One region of the Aquabacter albus genome, then DNA from elsewhere that is predicted to be linked to it. Evidence: riboswitches for the same ligand, from Rfam matches in the RefSeq annotation. Region 1 holds a riboswitch; the other holds the start of a gene.

What was found. Region 1 has a riboswitch for thiamine pyrophosphate ahead of ABLE91_RS21435 (LuxE/PaaK family acyltransferase). Riboswitches for the same ligand answer to the same signal wherever they lie in the genome.
Region 2: another riboswitch for thiamine pyrophosphate. It lies ahead of thiO (glycine oxidase ThiO); the one in region 1 lies ahead of ABLE91_RS21435 (LuxE/PaaK family acyltransferase).

The regions. Positions count from the first base shown of each region.
Region 1 covers NZ_JBDZDT010000008.1:260,867-268,715, reverse strand. Annotated here, with positions in the region: gene ABLE91_RS21450 (ABC transporter permease) at 1-369, opposite strand, end outside; gene ABLE91_RS21445 (ABC transporter ATP-binding protein) at 366-1,139, opposite strand; gene ABLE91_RS21440 (acyl-CoA reductase) at 1,129-2,577, opposite strand; gene ABLE91_RS21435 (LuxE/PaaK family acyltransferase) at 2,582-3,658, opposite strand; TPP riboswitch at 3,745-3,874, opposite strand; gene ABLE91_RS21430 (NAD(P)-dependent oxidoreductase) at 3,933-4,847, opposite strand; gene ABLE91_RS21425 (aspartate dehydrogenase) at 4,988-5,818, opposite strand; gene ABLE91_RS21420 (LLM class flavin-dependent oxidoreductase) at 6,017-7,144, opposite strand; gene ABLE91_RS21415 (ABC transporter substrate-binding protein) at 7,171-7,849, opposite strand, start outside.
Region 2 covers NZ_JBDZDT010000002.1:702,199-710,047, forward strand. Annotated here, with positions in the region: gene thiS (sulfur carrier protein ThiS) at 1-115, opposite strand, end outside; gene thiO (glycine oxidase ThiO) at 119-1,282, opposite strand; TPP riboswitch at 1,271-1,370, opposite strand; gene ABLE91_RS06435 (glutathione S-transferase family protein) at 1,492-2,103, shown strand; gene ABLE91_RS06440 (NUDIX domain-containing protein) at 2,136-2,579, shown strand; gene amaB (L-piperidine-6-carboxylate dehydrogenase) at 2,834-4,336, shown strand; gene ABLE91_RS06450 (acyl-CoA dehydrogenase) at 4,360-5,577, shown strand; gene ABLE91_RS06455 (CaiB/BaiF CoA transferase family protein) at 5,690-6,865, shown strand; gene ABLE91_RS06460 (thiamine pyrophosphate-binding protein) at 6,862-7,849, shown strand, end outside.

The sequences.
Region 1 (7,849 bases):
GATGACCACAGTCGGCGTCATGCCAAAGCCGAACCAGATGATGAAAAGCGGCCCGAGCGCGAGCTTGGGCACGAGCTGGCTCGCCAGCACATAGGGCCGCAGCAGGCGGCTGAGGGCAGGGACTTCCGCAAGCAGGATGCCGATGGCGAGCCCGACGGCCGCGCCGATGCCGAGGCCCAGCGCCATCTCCGCCGCCGTGACGGCGAGATGCGGCCAGAGCCGGCCCGAGACGATCTCGCCCCACAGCGTGGCGAGGACGGCGGATGGCGGAGGCAGGACGAGCGCCGGCACGGCACCCAGCCGGCACCATGCCTCCCAGGCGGCGATGAGCGCCACGAGCAGCAGCGCGGAGGGCAGGCGCGCCTTCATGCCGCCAGCCTCTCGTCCATGGCTCCGCGCAGCTCCTGGCAGGCCGCCGCGAAAGCGGCCGCATAGCGCATGTCGCGGTGGCGGGGGCGGGATAGCTCGATTGTGCGCGCATGGACGAGGCGGCCCGCCGCCATCACCGCCACCGTGTCGGCGAGATAGACCGCCTCGGCGATATCATGGGTGACAAACAGCGCCGTCGTGCCGCGCAGCGCGCAGAGCCGGAGGAGGTCGTCCTGCAAGTCCTCGCGCGTCAGGGCATCCAGCGCGGCGAAGGGCTCGTCGAGCAGCAGTAGGTCCGGTTCGCCGATCAACGCGCGCGCCACGGCGACGCGGCTCTGCTGCCCGCCGGAAAGCTCGAAGGGCCGGCGCGCGGCGTGGTCCGCCAGTCCGACGAGCGCGAGCAGATCGAGCGCCGCAGCGCGGTCGGCCGCCGTGGGGCGGCGCTTCAGCGAGAGGGGCAGAAGCACATTGTCGAGCGTGCTCAGCCACGCGAGCAGGGTCGGGGCCTGGAAGACGAAGCCGATGCGCGCTCCGGGGCCGCGCAGCGTCTCGCCGCCGATGCGGATCGTGCCTTCATCCGGCAGGAGGAGGCCGGCGGCGAGCTTGAGCAGCGTGGTCTTGCCGCAGCCGCTGCGGCCGAGCAGGCAATGGATCGCGCCGCGCGGGATGGTCCAGTCGATGCCGTCGACGATCGCCGGGCCCACGCCGCCATAGCGATAACGGGCACTGTCGATGGTGACGAAGCCGGATGCGGACGGGTCAATCGACATAGGGCGCGAACCCTTCCGCCGCCGCCTCGGCGCTGTGCTCGATCTCGGTCATGGTGACGAGGTCCAGCAGGCTGAAACGGCCGTCATGGTGCCAGCCGGCTTCCGGTGCGGTCATGCGGCCGAGCGCGGCAATGCGTGTGACGCCCACCTCGCCGAGCTGCGCTGCGAGCCTGAAGAGTTCGGTCGGCGGCGCCGCGATGCCGGCGGTCTGCAGGAAAGTCCGGTACGGCGCGACGAGGGCCGGGACAGCATCGAGGCTGTCGACGGAAACCAGCTTCAGCGTGCGATTGAGCCCCGTCGGGGCCAGGGCTTCGGGCGTCTCCACATGGACCACGGCCCAGGGATCGGCCGGTTCGCCGAAAAGCTCCGCCCCGCCATCAAGCGCGCGCAGCTCCTGCGTGCCCCGCCATGCGGCGAGGGATGCGGCCTCCTCGGGCGAAAGCCCGCGGCGTGGATGGCGATGGGCGAGGGCGGCCAGCTCATGGGCGACATAGCGGGCAAATTCGCCCGGCGCCACCGGCCCGCCGCGCCCCACGAAGAGCAATTGGGGGGAGTAGCAGCCCTGCTGCTCGTAGCGGGCGACATCATGGGCCGCGAGGCGCGCGAGCATCATGGCTTTGCGGCTGTCGAGCGCCGCGCGCGCGATCACGCCGAAGCCGATCTTGTGGCCGTGCGGCAGGAAGCGCGTGGTGACGGGCAGCTTTGCGCGAAGGGCCGTGAGCGTTGCGTTGCTTCCATAGGCCATCACCGTGTCGGCCGCGCGCAGGAAGGTCGCTTCGCCCGCTTCCTCCCCGCCCTTCCACCAGACGATGGCGAGGCATTCGCCGAGTTCCGGATCGATCTCGGCGATCAGGCTGGCGAACCAGCCGGCCATGAGCGGTTCGGCGGATGCGAGCTTGCCCACCGTGCCGGCCTTGACCAGAAGCCCGCAGATCAGGCTCCAGAGCGGCAAAGCCGGGACATTGCCGGCCCAGATATGCAGCAGCAGATCCGGGCCCTGGGCGCGCAGGAAACCCCCCTTGGTCGCCGGCTGGAAGCCATCGAGCACGCCGGGATTGGGGAAGTCCTCGGCCAGGAAGCGCAGGAGCTGCGGCTTGCGGAAGGTCTTGAGATAGCTGGTGAGGCCGAGGCGCACCGTTTCCCGGTCATAGCCCGTGACAACAGGGAGAAGATCCTCGGCCTTGCGGCGCAGCGGGTGCTGCCGGTCGAGCAGGCGGGCGACCGCCGCATCGATCGCGGCCACGATGCGCGCGATCTCCATCCGCCGAAGACGGGCGCGGGCACCTGCGCGCACGCGCTCGCAAAGCGCCTGCGCCTGCGTCTCGTCCAGCTCCGGCAGGGCGATCTCGACGGTCTCGCCCCAGGCGGCATGGCGAACATGGCGCCAGCGCACGTCGTCCCGGTTCAAGCCCGGCAGATGGCCGGCATATTCGATCACCGCTTCAGCCTCGCGCCGCCGCCAGGAACTCGGCCACTGCCACGGAGCAGCCCTTCGAGGCCTCCCCGTCGACCCGGCCGAACAGGCGGAATCCGCCCGGCACGATCTCGCCGGCATCCTCGGTCAGGATGGCCGAGACGCAGTTGAAATGGGCGAGATCGTGATGCACCAGCACGCCCCGCTCGCCTCCGGGCAAATCGGTGCCGGTGAGCGGATCGACCACCCGGCTGCGGATCCAGTGGGGGCCGGATTTCACGGGCGGGACGGTCGCATTGCCGTCGTCGTAGAACTGGGTGCTCAATTCGGTCATGCCGTACATGTTGATGCAGGCGCTGCGCGGCACGCCGAAAGCCGCCGAGAGTCCGTCATAGAATTCGTCCGGCGCCAGCTCGCGCGACTGGCCCTTGAAGCCTCCGGTGTCGAGGATGAGGCTGCCGGCCGGCAAAGCGAAGCGCAGGCCCCGGGCCGCCAGCGCATCCATCAGCGGCACGAAGGAATAGCTCGCGCCCAGAAGCGCATAAGGTTCGCCACTGGCTTCGGCATGGGCGAGGGCCGGCAGCAGCCGGTCAAGGTCGAGACCGTCCGCGCCGATGAAGACCGCGCTTTCGGGCGTGCCGCATTCGCGCCGGGCGAGCGCGAGGTAATGGGCGAGCGAGGAGTTGGGCAGCGCCGTCTCGTCGGGGAAGAGAATGCCCATGGGCATGCGCTCGCGGCCGCCCATGAAGCGCCGGCGGAAATTGACCAGCATCGAGCGGTCATAGACGGCGAGCGTGGGATGGTAGCTGCGGCCGCGAACGCCCTGCGTCGTGCCGCTGGTCATGAAGACGCGCTCGGCCGCCTCGGGCGGAGTGCAGCTCAGCGTCAGGTCCTTGAAGGCGGTGATCGGGACCGGCGGGATGTCGCGCCAGCGCCGGACCGAAAGCGGCGTGCGGCCGCGCTGGAGGGCGAAGCGGCGATAGGGCTCGTTGTGCAGGAACTGATAGGCGAACACCTTCAGCGCCATGGCTTCGAACTCGGCTTCCGGCGCGTCCGGACGCGCGATGAACGCCAACAGCGCGTCGATGATCTCGGCTTGCGTCACCTCGGCCACTCCTCCCCGACCCGCCGGCACCGCCTAACGGATGTGGATCGCAAAAGGACCATGAGCGCAGCTGGAATCAGGGCCCTTCGGCCGCCTGTCCCGCATCCCTACGCCGGCATGATCCGGATCAGGTTCGTAGGGTCACCGCGTTGCCGGGACCTGAAGTCCGAGCCGGCGGAATCTCAGCCTCCTCGCGAGGCCCCCCTGGGAACCCGGCTAGGTGGCGGTTCATATGGCGCGTTGTCAAGTGGAGCGGGCAAATGCAGGTTTGTTCTCACGCCTCTGCGCTGATGCGGCGGCAGTGCACCAGGGCCGCCTCTATGAGGTTGTCGCTGGCCTCAGGCGTGCGAAAGGCCGAATGGGCCGAGAGCGTCACGTTGTCGAGGGTCGTGAACGGATGGTCCGCCGGCAGCGGTTCGGTGACGAAGACGTCCAGGCCCGCATGTCCCACGTGCCCGGACCTCAGCGCCGCAACCAGGGCCTCCTCGTCGATCAAGGCGCCGCGGGCGGTGTTCACCAAGATAACGCCCGGCCGCATATCGGCGATGCGGGCGGCGGAGAGGAAGCCGCGGGTCTCGTCGCTGAGCAGGAGGTGCATGGACACCACGTGGCTTTCCGCCAGCAGTTCCTCCAGGGACACGAACTGTACGTTGGGAAAATCCCTGGGCGAGCGGTTCCAGGCGAGCACCCGCATGCCCGCGCCGAGGGCGAGGCGCGCCATCTCGCCCCCGATGCCGCCGACGCCGATGAGACCCAGCGTCTTGCCCGTGAGCTGAACACCATCGGTGCGCAGCCAACGTCCCGCGCGCACGCCCCGATCCATTTTGGCAAGGCCCTTGGCCGACGCCCACATGAGCGCGAAGGTGCACTCGGCCACGGCGGTGTCGCCATAGCCCTTGATGAGGTGGACGGAGATGCCGAGCGCCGCCAGTTCCTCGGGGTTCATGTAGCTTCGGGCACCGGTGCCGAGAAACACCACATGCTTCAGCCCGGCGCATTGGCGTGCGATCCCGGTCGGCAAGGCGGTGTGGTCGATCACGGCGATCTGCGCGCCGTCGAGAACCGCGGGCAGCTCCGCCGGCGTCACGTCCGGGTCGCGATGCACGGTCATGGGCGGGTCGCCGGCGCGATGGAGACGGTCCATGACATCCGCAAGCGTCGGGCTGGCATCCACGAAAACGGCACGCATGCAACGGGCTCCTGAGGTCTGTCGGAGCCACTCTATAGCTTGGCACGATGCGGAGGCCAGCGGACACCCCGGCGCTGAGGCTGACTCGGAACGGCAAGGCGCAGCGCGCGGAGATCGCGCGTCGCGCCCTGGCGTGAACTTCAGGTGCCGACGCTGATCGGCGCCTGAAGCTTGCTGAGGGCGGCGATCACGCTCAGCGCCGTGATGCGGCCGGTCTTCGGATTCTCCGACGGGATGTTGGCGATCTCCATGGAGAAGGACGCGCTGTCGCTGTCCACGGAGATGGCATGGTGGTTGCGCTCAAGCGCAGGGTCGGCCCAGATCTCGATCACGGTGCGGTCCGGCCCGATCCCGGCGAGGCTGAGCGCGGCCACCACATTGACGTTGGCAGGGAAGCCCACCACCGCATCCCTTGCGGTGCCTTCAAAGACCTTGAGCGGCGCGCCGAGCCCGTCAAGGCTGATCTTGTGCGCGACAATGTAGGGAGCGCCGGCGAGGCCCCGCGGCGGCTTGCGCGTGACCATCCGCACCGAATGAATCTCGCCCTGCGCGGCGGCCTGCACGGCATCGAGGCCGAGGAGGGCCCCTGTGGGCACGACGATGCGCCCGCCGTGCCGTGCGGCGACCTCCTCCAGTCCAGGGCGCGTCAGCAGCGCGCCGACGCTGATGACGACGAGCGTGCGCCCCGCCCGCAGCGCCGGTTCGGCAACCGCGTCGAATGCGGACGCGGGCAAGGCCTCGACGATGACATCGCAGAGCGGCGGCAATCCCGCGAGGTCGGTGAGCGTCGCCCGCGCACGGCGTTCGCCGAGGAACTGCTCTGCCGCCGCCGTGCTCCGCGTGGCAATGGCAGACAGGCGCAGGCCGGGCATGCCCTGGATCAGGCGCTCCGCCACCGCCTTGCCGATCGCGCCGAGCCCGGCGATGCCCACCCTCAGCGCCTTCTCCGCCGACGATCCTTCCGTATTCACCTTTGCGCTCCGGGTAACCGCCTCAAGCGGGAATGAAGATCCTGCCTGGGATATGGACTTGCGCTGCACGGTGCAAATGACTTTTCAGCCTCCATTCATGTGCAGGTGTCATTCCGCAGCGGCTCGCGAGATCCATTGTCGGAAGTTCGCAACCTTCTGCTCGGGGCCGGAAGGAGCGAGGCTAAATCCCGCCGAGGCTCACGCGGTCTTGCGCCAGGCGGTGTCGCGCTCCTTCGTCCAGGCGGAGGTGATGCCCTCGTCCACCGCGCGGTCGACCGGCAGATGCGGCAGGACCAGCTCGGCGAAGCGATAGGCTTCTTCCAGGAGCGGCATGCCGGAGACGATCAGCACCTCGATGCCGGCGTCCCGATAGTCCTGGATGCGCGCCAGCACCTGCTGCGGGCTGCCCACCAAAGCGGTGCCCGGCCCGTGGCGGACGAGCCCGATGCCGGACCACAGGTTCGGCGCGATCTCCAACTCACGCAAATCCTTGGGCTTGCGCCCGCCGTGGAGCGCGGACATGCGCTGCTGGCCGATGGAATCGATGCCCGCCACATAGGCCTGGGCGCCGGCGATGGCAGCCTCGTCCATGTGGTCGTAGAGGTCCTGGGCGGCCGCCCACGCGGCCTCCTCGGTCTCGCGCACGATCACATAGAGGCGGATGCCGAAATTGATCTTGTCGGCACGGCCATGCTTGGCGGCCAGCGCCTTCACCTCGCGGACCTTCGCCTCCGCCTGCTCCGGCGTCTCGCCCCAGGAGAGGTAGGTGTCGATGTGCTTGGCGGCGACCTCGTGGGCGGCGGGGGAGGAGCCGCCGAACCAGAGCGGCACGCGGGGGCGCTGCACCGGGGGCAGGGGTACGCCGCCATCGACGATATGGATGTACTTGCCTTTGAAGTTCACCGTCTCGCCGCGCAGCATGGCGGTGAGCACGGTGAGGTATTCGTCCGTATAGGCGTAGCGCTCGTCATGGCTGAGATGCACGCCGAACTGGGCCATCAGCTTGGCGTCGCCATTGACGATGTTGACCCTGAGGCGCCCCTTCGAGAACTGGTCGAAGGTGGTGATCATCTTGGCGAGGAGGGTCGGCGAGAGCAGCGGCGGATGGGCCGCAATGAGATGCTGGAAATTGTCCGTGAAGGGGATCAGCGACGAGCCTTGCACCCAGGCATCGTGGGAGCCGGTGGCGAGCAGCGCGCCGGTGAAGCCCAGATGGTCCACCGCCCGCGCGAGCTGCTGGAAATAGGCATAGTTCAGCGTGCGCGCGCCATCGGGGCGCCAGGGATAGCGGCCGTCGGGGCCGGTGAGATACCAGAGGACTTCCATGGGATGACCCTCGTTGTCTGGCGCGCTCAGGCGGAGCGGGCGAGTTGGGGGAAATGGGAGGCGTCGACCGTGTCGGTTACGTCGATGGCTTCGGGGATGAGGCCGAACCTGGCGAAGATGTCCGCATGGAGCTGCTGCTCGGCGCGGAAGCCCGCGTCGGGCGGCGCGACACCCCAGGGGCGCGACGTGAGGGCCAGCAGCCATTCCTCGGCGGAATTGCCGTTCAGCCCGTCCAGCAGCGCGGCGGCCTCGTGTGGATTGCGCAGGGTGGCCTCGTCCGAGGCGATGAGCGCATCCAGCAGCGCTCGGACAGCGTGGGGATGGTCGCGCAGAATTTCGGTTGGTCCCCAATAGACGGAGCGGTTGGAGAAGGCCGCGCCGGGCGAGGCCAGCACGCGGGTGGGCACGCGCCGGGCGATCTGGGAATAGAGCGGGTCGGTGGCGACGATGGCGTCGAGGAGGCCCGCGACGAAGGCATCCTTGGCGGTGGCGGGAATGATCTCGGCCGCGCGCACGTCGCTCCAGGCGAGCCCCGCGCCGTCCAGCTCCGCCGCCAGGAACTGGGTGTGCCAGGAGATGGGCATCAGGCCGATGCCGCGCCCCTTCAGGTCTTCAAGATTTTGGATGCCGGTCTCCTCGCGCACGATAATGCCGCCGCGCTCGGGGCGCGGGCCAGACATGCCGAAGACCGCGGTGGGCAGCCCC
Region 2 (7,849 bases), on a different contig from region 1:
CGATGCCCTTGCGGGCGGGATCGACGCCCTTGGCGTCGAGAAGGTCGGCGATGGTGGCAACGTCCAGAGCTTCGGGCGCGCCGTTCACGCGCAGATCGAGGAGGGTGGTCTGCATGGCCTACTCCGCCGCGGCGCGCGGGCGGAACCGGTCCGCGCCGAAGGGGGCGGCCAGCGGGTCGAGCCGGCCTTCGAGGATAAGTTCGGCCATCACCTTCGCCGTCACCGGCAGAAGGAGGATGCCGTTGCGGTGGTGGCCGGTGGCATAGACGAGCCCCTCCACTTCGCTCGGGCCCAGGATGGGCGCATCGTCCCGGCTGCCGGGGCGGAAGCCCACCCATTGCTCGATGATGGGCAGCTCCTCGATGGTGGGCAGCGCCCGCCAGGCATGGGTGAGCAGCGCAAGCTGCCCGCCGGCGGTGAGCTGCGTGTCGAAGCCCTTCTCCTCCACGGTCGCGCCGATAATGAGACGACCGTCTCTCCGGGGAACCATATAGGTGCCCGGCCCCCACAGCACATGATCGAGGACCGGATTGGCCGGATCCATCTGGAGCGCCAGCATCTGGCCCTTGATGGGGCGCACGGGCAGAGGCGCCACGGGGGCGATGTCCACCCCGCGCGACCATGCGCCGGCGGCGAGCACGATGATGTCCGCCTTGTGCAGTTCGCCGCCCACCATGACCCCGCGGCGGCTGGAGGCGGTCTCGACCTTGGTGACCGGCGCATCCTCATGGAGCAGCACGCCGGCCTTCAGAGCGGCCGCCTTCAGGGCGGCGGCGACCTTTCGGTTGTCCACCTGATGGTCCTCGGGGCACCAGAGCGCGCCTGCAAGCTGGGTGGCGAGATGGGGCTCGCGGCGCCGCGCCTCGGCGGCGGTGAGCCATTCCACCGGCAGGCCCAGTTTCTTCTGGAAGGCGTGCTGGTGGCGGAGTTTTGCCGCATCGTCGGCGGTGAGGGCGACCACAAGGGTGCCGCTCTCCCGCAGGTCCACCTTGAGGCCCGAGGCCGCTTCCAGCTCGGCGGCGAAGGCGGGCCAGAGGCGCTGGCTCTCGCGGTTGAGGTCGAGCAGCGTCTCCTCGCCGGGCTCGGCCTCGGCGCAGGCGGCAAGCATGCCGGCGGCGGCATGGCTCGCGCCCATGCCGGCCTTGCCGGAATCAAAAATGTCCACCCGGCAGCCCGCTTCCGCGAGCCGCCAGCCGATGGCAAGGCCGACCACCCCCGCGCCGACAATGGCGATGGTGGGACGGGACTTCACAATAGATGGGGGCGATAAGCTCTCGCTCATCGGCTCCTCCCTACGCTGGCATGATCCAGACAGGTTCGATGGGTATGATCTCAGCCATGCATTATGCATGGCACCCCAGGCCGTCCAGTTATTATCGCCGCTCTCTTCTGAGACGGCAAGGGGAACCGCGCCAAAGGGCCGCCAAGCCCGTTGCCGTAGAGTAATGTTCTTGTTATGTTCCGATCTGTATTCAGGAGGAGATGCCGCGCATGAAACTCTATTGGGCCCCGCACACCCGCGCCTTCCGCACGCTCTGGATGATGGAGGAGGCCGGCATTCCCTATGAGCGCGAGTTGGTCGACATCAACGACGGGTCGCTGCAAACCGAGCGCTACCGCGCCATCAACCCCATGATGAAGGTGCCCGCGCTGGAGCATGGTGAGGCGAAGATGGCCGAAAGCGGGGCCATCTGCGCCTATGTGGCGGACCTCGCCCCCGAGGCGAATCTCGCCCCGCCCATCGGCGATCCCGCGCGCGGGCGCTATCTGCACTGGATGTTCTTCGACGCCGCCTGCCTGGAGGCCGCCTTCGTGGAGCGGATGGCGAAAGTGGAGATTCCCTCCCGCGCCGCCGGCTGGGGCTCATTCGACCGCGTGATGGATGTGGTGGAAAACCTTATCTCGCCCGGCCCCTGGGTGCTGGGAGATCGTTTCAGCGCGGCCGACGTGATGCTCGGCAGCGACATCTGGTACGGCATCGAGCTCCTGAAGGTGATCAAGGACCACCCCATCCTTGAGGATTATTCGGCACGATGCGTGGCGCGCCCCGCCTTTCAACGGGCCGAGGCCATCGAGGCCGAGGCGCTGGCCGCCAAAGGCTGATTTCGCCACGATGCGGAGGGTATAAGGGAGGCATGTTGCCCTTCCGCCCCCTTATTCGCCGTGTCACCCACGGCCTAACCCTCGGCGTCCGCACCATCGTCCTCGATGGGGACGAGCGCGTGCTTCTGGTCCGCCACGGCTACGCCCCCGGCTGGCATTTGCCGGGGGGCGGGGTCGATGTGGGCGAGACCACGGAGGATGCGGCGCGGCGCGAGCTGCTGGAGGAGACCAACGTCTCCGCCACCGGGCCGCTTCTGCTTCTCGGCCTCTATTTCAACGCCCGATTCGGCAAGCGCGACCATGTGGCCTGCTACCGGGTGACGGGTTTCGTCTGCGGGGAGGTGCCGAAGCCGAATTTCGAGATCGCGGAGATGGGCTTCTTCGCGCTCCGGGCCCTGCCGGACGGCGTCTCGCCCGGCACGGCGCGCCGGCTGGCTGAGCTGCGCGGCGAGGCGGAGATGTCGCCATTGTGGTGATTTAGGTTCTTCCGGAGCCGTCATGCCCGGACTTGATCCGGGCATCTTTGCGTTACGGCGGGAGATCCCCGGATCAAGTCCGGGGATGACAATCCGCTGGCAGGGGCGGCGTCGCCAACAACACCGATTGGCCCCCGTGCGCGAAGGTCGTAATGTGCCCGCCGACGCATCGGGCACGGCGCAAATGCCCGTATTGCATGGCAAAACGAACCTGGGAGCGCCCTCCTGTGCTGGATCTGACCCATGCCGCCAGCGTGGCCAAGGAAGCCCGTTCGCTCCTTGAGCGCCTCGGCGTGCCGGCGCAGGCTCTCGACGGCGGCAGCCTCTCCGCGCGCTCGCCGCTGACCGGGGAAGAGGTCGCGCGGCTCACGGAAACGCCCGACGTCACCGAGGCCATCGGCAAGGCCCATTCCGCTTTCCTGAAATGGCGCACTGTGCCCGCCCCGCGGCGGGGGGAGCTGGTGCGGCTGCTGGGCGAGGAATTGCGCGCCGCCAAGGCCGATCTCGGCCGGCTCGTCACGCTGGAAGCGGGCAAGATCCTCTCCGAGGGCCTCGGCGAGGTGCAGGAGATGATCGACATCTGCGATTTCGCCGCCGGCCTGTCGCGCCAGCTCCACGGCCTCACCATCTCCACCGAGCGCCCCGACCACCGCATGATGGAGACGTGGCATCCCGCCGGCGTAGTGGGCGTGATCAGCGCATTCAACTTTCCAGTGGCGGTCTGGTCCTGGAATGCGGCGCTTGCTTTCGTCTGCGGCGATGCGGTGGTGTGGAAGCCGTCCGAGAAGACCCCGCTGACGGCGCTCGCCGTGCAGGCCCTGTTCGCGCGCGCGGCGGCGCGCTTCGGCGATGCGCCGGAAGGCCTCTCCACACTGATCCTGGGCGGGCGCGGCGCTGGCGAGAAGATCGTCGCCGACCCCCGCATCCCCATCGTCTCCGCCACCGGCTCTACCGCCATGGGCCGCGCGGTGGCGCCGCGCCTTGCGGAGCGGTTCGCGAAAGCCATCCTGGAGCTGGGTGGGAATAATGGTGTCATCGTCTGCCCCTCGGCGGACCTCGATCTGACCCTGCGCGCCGTCGCCTTCGCCGCCATGGGCACCGCCGGCCAGCGCTGCACCACGCTGCGGCGGTTGATGGTCCATGACAGCGTTTATGAGACGATCGTCCCACGTTTGCGGCGGGCCTATGGCTCCGTGACGGTGGGCGATCCGCGCGCGGCAGGAACCCTGGTCGGCCCGCTGATCGACCGCGATGCCTTTGCCGGAATGGAGCGCGCGCTCCAGGCGGCCCGCGCCGATGGCGGCCATGTCACCGGCGGGGAGCGCGTGGGGGCGGACGCGGCGCCCAATGCCTATTATGTGCGGCCCGCCCTCGTGGAGATGCCCGGGCAGACCGACGTCGTGAAGGCTGAGACCTTCGCGCCCATCCTCTATGTGCTGCGCTACAGCACCCTTGAGGAGGCCATCGCGCTCCACAATGACGTGCCCCAGGGCCTCGCCTCCTCCATCTTCACCACCGACCTGCGCGAGGCCGAGCGGTTCCTCTCCGTCGCGGGGTCGGACTGCGGCATCGTCAACGTGAATATCGGCCCCTCCGGCGCCGAGATCGGCGGCGCTTTCGGCGGGGAGAAGGAGACCGGCGGCGGGCGCGAGGCAGGTTCCGACAGCTGGAAGGCCTATATGCGCCGCGCCACCAACACCATCAATTACGGCACAACGCTGCCGCTGGCCCAGGGCGTCTCGTTCGACGTCGGCTAGAACCTTCAAGAGGAGAAAAGATTATGGCCGAGCCCGCTAAGCTGGACGACGCCCGCGCCTCCAAGGCCGGCTTCGACTGGCAGGATCCCTTCGACCTCGAAAGCCAGCTCACCGAGGAAGAGCGCCTGGTGCGCGACACCGCGCGGAACTATGCGCAGGAAAAGCTGCTGCCGCGCGTGACCTCCGCCTATCTGGATGAGCGCTTCGACCGCGAGATCCTGAACGAGATGGGCGCCCTCGGCCTGCTCGGCCCCACCATTCCGGAAGCCTATGGCGGCGCCGGCCTCGGCTATGTCTCCTACGGCCTTGCGGCGCGCGAGGTGGAGCGGGTGGATTCGGGCTACCGCTCCACCATGAGCGTCCAGTCCTCCCTCGTCATGCACCCCATCTATGCCTATGGCGATGAGGCGCAGCGCAAGAAATACCTGCCCAAGCTCGCCTCCGGCGAATGGATCGGCTGCTTCGGCCTCACCGAGCCGGATGCGGGCTCCGACCCCGGCGGCATGCGCACCCGGGCCGAGAAGATCGATGGCGGCTACCGCCTCAACGGCGCGAAGATGTGGATCTCCAACGCTCCCGTGGCCGATGTGGCGGTGATCTGGGGCAAGTCCTCGGCCCATGGCGACCAGATCCGCGGCTTCCTGGTGGAGCGCGGCGCCAAGGGCTTCTCCACGCCGAAGATCGAGAAGAAGCTCTCGCTGCGGGCTTCCATCACCGGCGAGGTGGTGCTGGAAAATGTGGAGATTCCCGAAGAGAACCTTCTTCCCAACGTCTCCGGCCTGAAGGGGCCGTTCGGCTGCCTCAACCGGGCGCGCTACGGCATCGGCTGGGGCGCGCTGGGCGCGGCGGAAGCCTGCCTTGCCGCCGCCCGGCAATACACGCTGGACCGCAAGCAGTTCGGCCGGCCGCTCGCCGCCACCCAGCTGGTGCAGAAGAAGCTGGCGGACATGTCCACCGACATCGCCTTCGGCCTCCAGGCGTGCTTGCGCGCCGGTCGCCTCTTCGACGAGGGACGGCTTGCGCCGGAGACCATCTCCTACCTCAAGCGCAACAATTGCCAGAAGGCGCTGGAGATCGCCCGCATCGCCCGCGACATGCACGGCGGCAACGGCATTTCCGCCGAGTTCCACGTGATGCGCCACGCGGCGAACCTGGAGACGGTGAACACCTATGAAGGCACCAGCGATATCCATGCGCTGATCATCGGCCGGGCCATTACGGGCATCCAGGCGTTCTTCTGAGCAGCGACCCCTCCCGCGCCGTGTACTCCCTCTCCCCTGCAAGCGGGAGAGGGGATTCCGGTTGCGAAGAGGGCGTGCCCTCACAACGATCCATTGAAGAGAAATTTCCGAAATGTCCGCACCCCTTGCCGGCGTCCGCGTCCTTGAGCTTGCCCGCATCCTCGCCGGCCCCTGGGCGGGGCAGCTTCTTGCCGATCTCGGCGCGGAGGTGATCAAGGTGGAGCGGGCGGGGGCGGGGGACGATACGCGCGGCTGGGGTCCGCCCTTCGCCACGGGGGCGGACGGCGCACCCATCGGTGCCGCCTATTTCCACGCCACCAATCGCGGCAAGAAATCCATCGAGGTGGACTTCGACAGCGCGGAGGGGCAGGCCACCGTGCGCGCGCTGGCGGCGCGCAGCGACGTGCTGATCGAGAATTTCAAGGTGGGCGGCCTCGTCAAGTTCGGGCTCGATTATGAGAGCCTGAAAAAGGTCAATCCGCGCCTGATCTATTGCTCCGTCACCGGCTTCGGCCAGACCGGCCCCTACGCGCCGCGCGCCGGCTACGATTATCTCGTGCAGGGCATGGGCGGGCTCATGGACCTCAATGGCGAGGCCGAGGGCGAGCCGCAGAAGGTGGGCGTGGCCGTGGCCGACATCTTCACCGGCCTCTATTCCGTGACCGGCATCCTCGCCGCCTTGCACCGAAGGGGAGAGACCGGGGAGGGCGCGCGCATCGACATGGCGCTTTTGGACACGCAGGTGAGCGTGCTCGCCAACCAGGCGCTCAATTATCTCGTCTCCGGCGAGGTGCCTCACCGCATGGGCAATGCGCACCCCAACATCGTGCCCTATCAGGTCTTCCCCGCGGCCGACGGGCACCTCATCGTCGCCGTTGGCAATGACGGCCAGTTCGCCCGCTTCTGCGCCGTGCTCGGCGCCCCCGATATCGCGCTCGACCCGCGCCATCTCAACAATGCCGACCGCGTGCGCAACCGCGACACGCTGTGCGCGACGCTCGCCGACCTTACCGCAAAATTCGCCCGCGACGACCTCCTCGCGCGCCTGGAAGGGGTGGGGGTGCCGGCGGCGCCCATCAATTCCATCGACCAGGTGTTCGAGGATCGTCAGGTGATCCATCGCGGGCTGAAGACCATGCTTCCGGAGGCGGGCGGCGGCACCATGGCCAGCGTCGCCAGCCCCATCGTCATGGACGGCGTGCGCATGGTCGCCGCCAATGCCAGCCCGCGCCTCGGCGCGGACACGGATGCCATTCTTGCCTCGCTTGCCCAGGAAGCCGACGCATGACCCCTTCCTTGAAGCCCCGCACCGGCGGGCAGCTCATCGTCGATCAGCTCCTGGCCCAGGGGGTGGAGCGCATCACCTGCGTGCCCGGGGAGAGCTATCTGGCGGTGCTGGACGCGCTGCATGACGCATCCATCGACGTGCTGGTGTGCCGCAACGAGGGCGGTGCCGCCATGATGGCGGACGCCTATGGCAAGATGACCGGGCGGCCGGGCATCTGCTTCGTCACGCGCGGCCCCGGCGCCACCAATGCGAGCCCCGGTCTGCACATCGCCTCGCAGGATTCCACGCCGCTCATCCTGTTCGTGGGGCAGGTGGAGCGCGGCATGCGGGAGCGCGAGGCGTTCCAGGAGCTGAACTACAAGGCCGTGTTCGGCTCCATCGCCAAATGGGTGGTGGAGATCGAGGAGGCCGCGCGCATCCCCGAACTGGTGGCGCGCGCCTTCCGCGTCGCCCTGCAGGGCCGGCCCGGCCCCGTCGTGGTGGCACTGCCGGAAGACGTGCTCACCGACATGGCCGAAGTGGCGGACGCGCCCTATGTGGAGCCGGCCGAGCCCTATCCTTCGCCCGCCGCCATGGCGCAGTTCGCCGACATGCTGCGGGCGGCGGAGCGGCCGCTGGTAATCCTCGGCGGCACCCGCTGGACGCAAGAGGCGCGCGACCAACTTGCGGGCTTCGCCGCGCGCTGCGCGCTGCCCATCGCCACCTCATTCCGCCGGGCGGACCGCTTTCCCTCCGACCATCCCTGCTATGTGGGCGATGTGGGCATCGGCCCCAACCCCAAGCTCGCGGCGCGGGTGAAGGAGGCGGATCTCCTCGTGCTGCTGGGCGCCCGCATGTCGGAGATGCCCTCCTCCGCCTATACCCTCATCGACATCCCGAACCCGCGCCAGAAGCTGGTGCAGGTGCATTCCGGCGCGGAGGAATTGGGGCGGGTCTACCAACCCGCGCTCGCCATTGAGGCGACGCCGGGGGCGTTCGCGTCGG